DNA from 2 places in the Micromonospora sp. NPDC049523 genome. Region 1 is predicted to be linked to the other one. Evidence: predicted binding sites of a transcription regulator. Region 1 holds the regulator's gene; the other holds the start of a gene.

Region 1 (3,401 bases):
GGGTGTAGCCACCGGGTGGCGGGTAGCCACCGCCCGGGGCCCCGGCACCGGGGTAGCCGGCGCCGGGGTAGCCGGCGCCGGGCGGCGGGTAGGCACCCGGCGGGGGTTGGCCACCCGGCGGCGGGTAGCCACCCGGTGGGGGATAGCCACCGGCCGGCGGCGGCGTGCCCGGTGCGCCGTACTGCGGTGCGGCCGGAGGCGGGCCGTATCCGGGCGGGGGCGCCTCGTCGGGACTCGAGTACGAGCCCGGCGGCGTGAACGGAGTAGTCGGCGGTTCCGGCGGCGGATAACCGCCGGGGCCGCCCTCTCCGGGAGGGCGGGGTGGTTCAGTCATGGGGGTCACGGTAGGGGTATCGATCAAACGACGCCAACTACCACGAGTGACTTCACTGGACAATTGCTGACTGAAGCTGTTATGCCGACAGGGGGTCGGATACCGTCCACCAGATCACTCAAGATCTCCGGCCGGGCCAATGGTTGATCATCACAACCGGTCGGACCCACGTCGTAGACTGGCACTCGTTACAGTCGAGTGCCAGACTGGTGGGCCGGGTGCTCGCACCGACCCGGTCGCAGGGAGGTGAGGATGGGTCTCGACGACCGCAAGCTCGACGTGCTGCGCGCGATCGTGGAGGACTACGTATCCACCCAGGAGCCGGTCGGCAGCAAGGCCCTGGTCGAGCGGCACCAGCTCGGCGTGTCACCGGCGACCGTCCGTAACGACATGGCCGTGCTCGAAGAAGAGGGCTACATCCGGCAGCCGCACACCAGCGCCGGCCGGGTGCCCACCGACCGCGGCTACCGGCTGTTCGTCGACCGCCTCTCCCGGGTCAAGCCGCTCACCCCGGCCGAGCGCCGGGCCATCGAACGCTTCCTGGTCGGCGCCGTCGACCTCGACGACGTGGTGCACCGTACGGTCCGCCTGCTCGCCCAGCTCACCCGGCAGGTCGCCGTGGTGCAGTACCCGAGCCTGGCCCGTTCGTCCGTGCGCCACCTGGAACTCGTGCCGATCTCCACCACCCGGCTCATGTTCGTCATGATCGCCGACACCGGTCGGGTCGAACAGCGCCTGGTGGAGATGCCCGCGCCGCTGCTCGCCGACGACGTCACCGACCTGCGCCGGCTGATCAACGAGAAGCTCGTCGGCAGCCGGCTCTCCGACACCCCGCCGCTGGTCCAGGCACTGGTCGACGAGGTAACACCCGACCTGCGCCCGGCCATGGCGACGCTGGCGACGGTCCTGCTGGAGACCCTGGTCGAGCGGCACGAGGAACGGATCGCCCTGGCCGGCACCGCCAACCTGACCCGCGGCGGCCTGCTCGACTTCCAGGGCTCGCTGCGACCGATTCTCGAGGCGCTGGAGGAGGAGGTCATCCTGCTCAAGCTCTTCGGCGAGGTCGAACCCAGTACGCTCCGAATTCGGATCGGCGACGAAAATGAGATCGACAACCTGCGCGCCACCTCGGTGGTGAGCACCGGGTACGGCACCGGCAGCAACATCCTCGGCGGGCTCGGGGTGCTCGGGCCTACCCGGATGGACTACCCCGGCACCATCGCGACCGTACGCGCCGTGGCCCGATACGTGGGCGACCTACTGGCACAGAACTGACGGGCACCGGTGCAGCGGGCGGCACCGGCACGGAACTGATCAACAAGCTGACCTGACGACACCGGCGGACGGCACGACTGACATGGGGACACGGAACACAGTGGCCAAGGACTACTACGGGATTCTCGGCGTCAGCCGGGAGGCCTCCGACGACGAGATCAAGCGCGCCTACCGCAAGCTGGCGCGGCAGTTCCATCCGGACGTCAATCCGGATCCGGAGGCGCACGAGAAGTTCAAGGACATCAACGCCGCCTACGAGGTCCTCTCCGACGACCAGAAACGGCAGATCGTCGACCTCGGCGGGGACCCGTTGGCCCCCGGCGGTGGCGGCGGCGGTGCCGGACCCGGCGGAGCGGGCCCGTTCGTCGGCTTCCAGGACATCATGGACGCGTTCTTCGGTGCCGCGGGCGGCAGCCGTGGGCCCCGTCCACGTACGCGTCCGGGTGCCGACGCCATCCTGCGCCTCGAACTCGACCTGAACGAGACGGCGTTCGGCGTCGAGGCGCCGATCACCGTCGACACCGCCGTACTCTGCACCACCTGTGCCGGTGCGGGCACCGCCGCCGGCACCCACCTCGCCACCTGCGAGGCGTGCGGTGGGCGCGGCGAGGTCCAGTCGGTCCAGCGGACCTTCCTCGGCCAGGTCGTCTCGTCCCGGCCGTGCACGGTCTGCCAGGGCTACGGCACCGTCATCCCGCACCCCTGCCCGACCTGCGCCGGTGACGGGCGGGTCCGTACCCGCCGGTCGCTCACCGTCAAGATCCCGGCCGGGGTCGAGGACGGCATGCGGATCCGCCTCGCCCAGCAGGGTGAGGTCGGCCCCGGTGGCGGCACCGCCGGTGACCTCTACGTCGAGATCCACGAACGCACCCACGACGTCTACTCCCGCAAGGGCGACGACCTGCACTGCCGGGTCACCGTGCCGATGACGGCGGCGGCGCTGGGCACCCGGCTCACCATCAAGACGCTGGACAGCGACGAACCCGTCGACGTCAAGCCGGGCACCCAACCGGGCAGCACGCTGCGGCTGCGCGCCCGCGGCGTACCGCACCTGCGTGGCACCGGACGGGGTGACCTCTTCGTCCACCTGGACGTGCGTACGCCGACCAAGCTCGACGCCGACCAGGAACGCATGCTCCGCGACTTCGCCAAGACCAGAGGCGAGGAGGTCGCCGAGCTGAGCAAACAGGGCGGCTTCTTCTCCCGCATGCGAGACGCCTTCAACGGCCACTGAGCCCCGCTCGGGCTCACGGTCCGCGCACGTGTAGAGAAAGAGTGGCTATTCCTCCGGGGATAGCCACTCTTTCTCTACACGAGGGGCTGCCGCCGGGGTGAGGGAGGGGGTGGGGGCCGTTCGGACGGTGGTGGGATGTCGCTTGTGGAATTTATGGTCGCCTTGCTCTGCGGCGACCTGCCTTCCTTAGGGAATCGAGCGGGTCGCGGGCTCGGACAGGGAGGGCGACATCGGCGGCAGGTCGAACAATGGTTCCGGCGCAACCACCACCGGCAATTCGGGGCAGCAACCGGTGACGGTCGCGACGAGGTCGGGATACGGCTCGATGTTGCGCCGAGTTGTTCCTATCCTCGTCACCGGGTGGGAGGGCGCGGGCAAGACCAGGCTCGCGGACGTGTGGGAGAGCGCGAAGCGGCGTACCGCCCCGGACACCGACAAGAGCGAGTCTTCGGAACCCCATCTACTCTCGCTTCGCCGTAGGCGCTGGTGGTTGCTGTCACGTCAGGTCTGGGTCGAACTCACCGTGGCGCCGGGCCAACTGGGATCCAGTCCGCGTAC
Region 2 (3,401 bases), on a different contig from region 1:
GCCGGTTCACCGGCACCCGGGCGGTCAGGTCCCCGTCGGCGACCCGGTCGACGGCGGACGCCAGTTCGGTCAGCGGGCGGGTGGTCGAGCGGGCCAGCCGCCAGGCCGCCAGTACGGCGAGCAGCCCGGCGAGCAGCACCGCCCCGGCGAGGATGGCGTAGATCTCCTGCGGCGGGTTGGGCGGTACGGAGAGCACCAGCGGCAGTGGCTGGCCGGGTGACGGGCCGACCCGGCGTACGTACCGGCCACCGTCGGTCTCGCCGACCGCGTCCCCGTCCAGCCCGCGGGCGGCGACCAGCACCGCGTCCCGGCTCGCTCTCGGCTCGGTGCTCTGCATGGCGGTGCCCGGCGCCGGCTCGCCCCGGCAGAGGGTGACGTCGGTGCCGGTGGCTGCCGCGAGTCGGGAGACGAAGCCGGGGTCGAGTTGCTGGGCCGCCGAGACCGTGCCGATCGAACCGCCGGCCGGGTCGCGCAGTTCCACCCGTACCGCCAGGGCCTGGACCGGGGCGCTGACCGGGTGGCCGCCGGCGCAGTCCGCCCACGGCGCGGGCGGCGCGGCCGGGGTGAGCAGGGTGGTGCCGCCGGTCGAGTCGGTGACCCGGATCGAGGCGGCGAGACCTCGGGCGATCACCTGGCGGGCGGTGGCGGTCCGGCCGGCCGGGTCGACGGCCACCGCGACGGCGTCGGCGGCCGCGTAGAGCTGCTGGCAGAGGGCGCTGACCGAGGTCCGTACGGTGGTGGCGGCGAGGTCGAGCCGCTCGCGTGACCGATGGTCGTTGACCACGGCGACGGTTCCACCGGCGAAAAACGCGCCGAGCAGCACCGGGCCGAGCACGACGGCGAGGAAGGCGGTGGTCAGCCGTCCACGCAGCGTCACTTTTTCCCCCGGGAAGTTCCGCGTTCGTTGCTGGGATGCTGAGACAGCCCGACATACGCAACTGGAGTTACCGCAGGAGTGTTACGTGCCGGATTTTCCGGATGAAGCGGAAGTGACTGGTGAGGCGCACGGGGAGAAGGTCGCGCTCCGGGCCGTCCTGCTCGCCCGCCGCCGAGCGCTGCCGGCCCCGGACCGGGCCGCAGCCGCCGCGCTCGTCCAGGCCGAGCTGACCGATCTGGTACGCCGCAGCGCACCGGGCCGGGTGACCGCGTACGTGCCGGTCGGCTCGGAACCCGGCGGCCCGGACCTGCCCGATCGGCTGCTCGAAGCGCTCGCCGTACCCGCTGGACCCGTCCCGGGCGCACCCGTCCCGGACGCGCGCGACCTCGCCGCGCCCGATCGGGGTGGTGAGCTGCTGCTGCCGGTGCTCCGGGCAGACCTGGACCTGGACTGGGCCCGCTACACCGGGGTCGGTGCGGACGGCGGCGCGCTGGTGGCCGCCGGTCGGGGGCTTCGCGAGCCGGCGGGCGCCCGGCTCGGCACCGACGTGATCGGCACCGCCGCGCTGGTGATCGTGCCCGCGCTGGCGGTCGACCGGCGCGGCATCCGGCTGGGCCGCGGCGGCGGCTCGTACGACCGGGCGCTGGCCCGGGTCGCGCCCGGTGTGCTGACCGTGGCCCTGCTGCACGACGGTGAACTGGTCGACCGGGTGCCCGCGCAGCCGCACGACCGCCCGGTACGGGCCGTGATCACCCCGTCCGACGGGTTCCGTCTGCTCTCCACCGGCTGAGCCGGGCGGGTGCCGCCGGCCGGGCCGATCGGGGCGGGCGTCACGCCGGACACGTCGGGTGGACGAGAATGGGTCCGATGACGCACCATTGGCACTCGAATACGGCGAGTGCCAAACGAAAAGCAAGATCCGGAGGAGTCCGTGCCCACGTACCAGTACGCCTGCACCGCGTGCGGCCACCAGCTCGAGGCGGTGCAGTCGTTCACCGACGCGCCGCTGACCGAGTGCCCGGCCTGCGAGGGGCGGCTGCGCAAGGTGTTCAACTCGGTCGGCATCGTCTTCAAGGGTTCCGGCTTCTACCGCACCGACTCCCGGTCGGCCGGATCCGACACGGTCCCCGGTGGCAGTGCCGCCCCGGCCAAGTCCGAGTCGTCGACCAAGTCGGAGTCCTCGACCGGGTCCGGCTCGACCTCGTCCGGCGGCTCGTCGTCGAGCAACGGCGGGGCCGGCAGCAGCGGAAGCAACGGGTCCGGCAGCGCATCGAAGTCGACGGCGGGAACGGGCAGCTCGGGCAGCTCCGGCAGCTCCTCGTCCAGCAGCGCCGCATAACAGATCCACAGCCCGACACCGGGTTGTCCACAGCACGCCGAGTTGTCCACAACGGGAAACCGGGCGCCAGCGCGCCCGGTTTCCGTACGTCTAGCCTCCTGCCCACCGGGACGCGCCCGCACCGAGGCGCCCCGGTCGAACGGGAGGCACACCGATGGCGAACCCACCCCGACCGGCGCGGCGAGCACCGTCGCTGGCCCCGTCCCGCTGGCCGACCGTGCCCCGCCGCGGTACGGCACTTCGCCTCGCCCTGGCCGCCCTGCTGCTGACCCTCGCCGCCGGGGTGCTCTACGCCCGCGAGCCGAATCCGTCCTGTCCCGGCGCCACCGCGACCGCAACGGCGGCCCGGAGCGGCTCACCCGTTCCGTCCGATCCCTCGTCGCCCGCTCCCCGGCCGACGGCTGATCCACGATCGCGCGCCGATCCAGGGGCTCCGGACGATCCACCGTCAGCGGCCGGGGCGGCGTTACCGCTGCCGGCGGGCACGGTCGGGGTGCCGATCCGGCTGGCCGAGCCGGCCGCGCTCACCGTCGTACGACCGGGTACCCGGGTGGACCTGCTCGCCACCGACGGTGTCCGATCGACCGGACCGGCCCTCGTCGCCGCCCGTGCGCTGGTCCTGGGCGTACTCGCGGCCGACCCGACGGTGGACGGACCGGGCGCCCTCTACCTGGCCCTGCCGCCCGGCGAGGCGCACCGTGCGGTCGCCCTGCCGGACGGCACCCGCTTCGCGGTGGTGATCCGGGAGTAGCTCTCCTGACCGACGTCAAACCCCTCCGGGTCGCGCTCGCCTGGCGGACCGAAACACCACTGGTACGCGGATTCGTCGAGGTCGTACGCGAACTCGTGGCGGCAGGCATGGCACTGCCGTAGGGGTCAGTCCCAGTGCGGCGGGCGGTCGGCGAGCAGCCGCTCGTCGTTGGAACTCGAACGCTCTCCCCAGCCCCGGTCGGTGTCGTCGACCGACTGCTCGGGGATCACCACGAAGTCGTCGTCCGAGAGATCGACCGTACGCTCGCCGTCGACGCCCGCGCCGGCCGCCCGAGGCTCGTCCACGCTTTTCACGCTCAGTAGCCTACCCACCGACCGAGAACCCACCCACCGGTCGGGAACGTGCCCCGGCGTGCGCCGGCTCATGGCTCGATGGCTCGGGTAGCGTCGAACGCCGTGACCTCCCCCAGCGAC

Evidence for each region. The regulator HrcA, encoded in region 1, represses chaperone genes, less so after heat shock. The targets are predictions, from matches to a motif close to GGTTNGCACNCTCNNNNNGAGNGTGCNAACC.
Region 2: the regulator HrcA is predicted to act here: its motif matches at 1,754-1,784, upstream of AB0J90_RS31240 (FmdB family zinc ribbon protein).

What each region holds. Positions count from the first base shown of each region.
Region 1 covers NZ_JBFAPP010000002.1:59,901-63,301, forward strand. The annotation lists gene AB0J90_RS02780 (DUF4870 domain-containing protein) at 1-334, opposite strand, end outside; gene hrcA (heat-inducible transcriptional repressor HrcA) at 587-1,609, shown strand; gene dnaJ (molecular chaperone DnaJ) at 1,710-2,843, shown strand; gene AB0J90_RS02795 (hypothetical protein) at 3,334-3,401, shown strand, end outside.
Region 2 covers NZ_JBFAPP010000028.1:80,950-84,350, forward strand. The annotation lists gene AB0J90_RS31230 (diguanylate cyclase) at 1-877, opposite strand, end outside; gene AB0J90_RS31235 (5-formyltetrahydrofolate cyclo-ligase) at 963-1,667, shown strand; gene AB0J90_RS31240 (FmdB family zinc ribbon protein) at 1,809-2,216, shown strand; gene AB0J90_RS31245 (flagellar biosynthesis protein FlgA) at 2,371-2,967, shown strand; gene AB0J90_RS31250 (hypothetical protein) at 3,093-3,272, opposite strand; gene AB0J90_RS31255 (hypothetical protein) at 3,384-3,401, shown strand, end outside.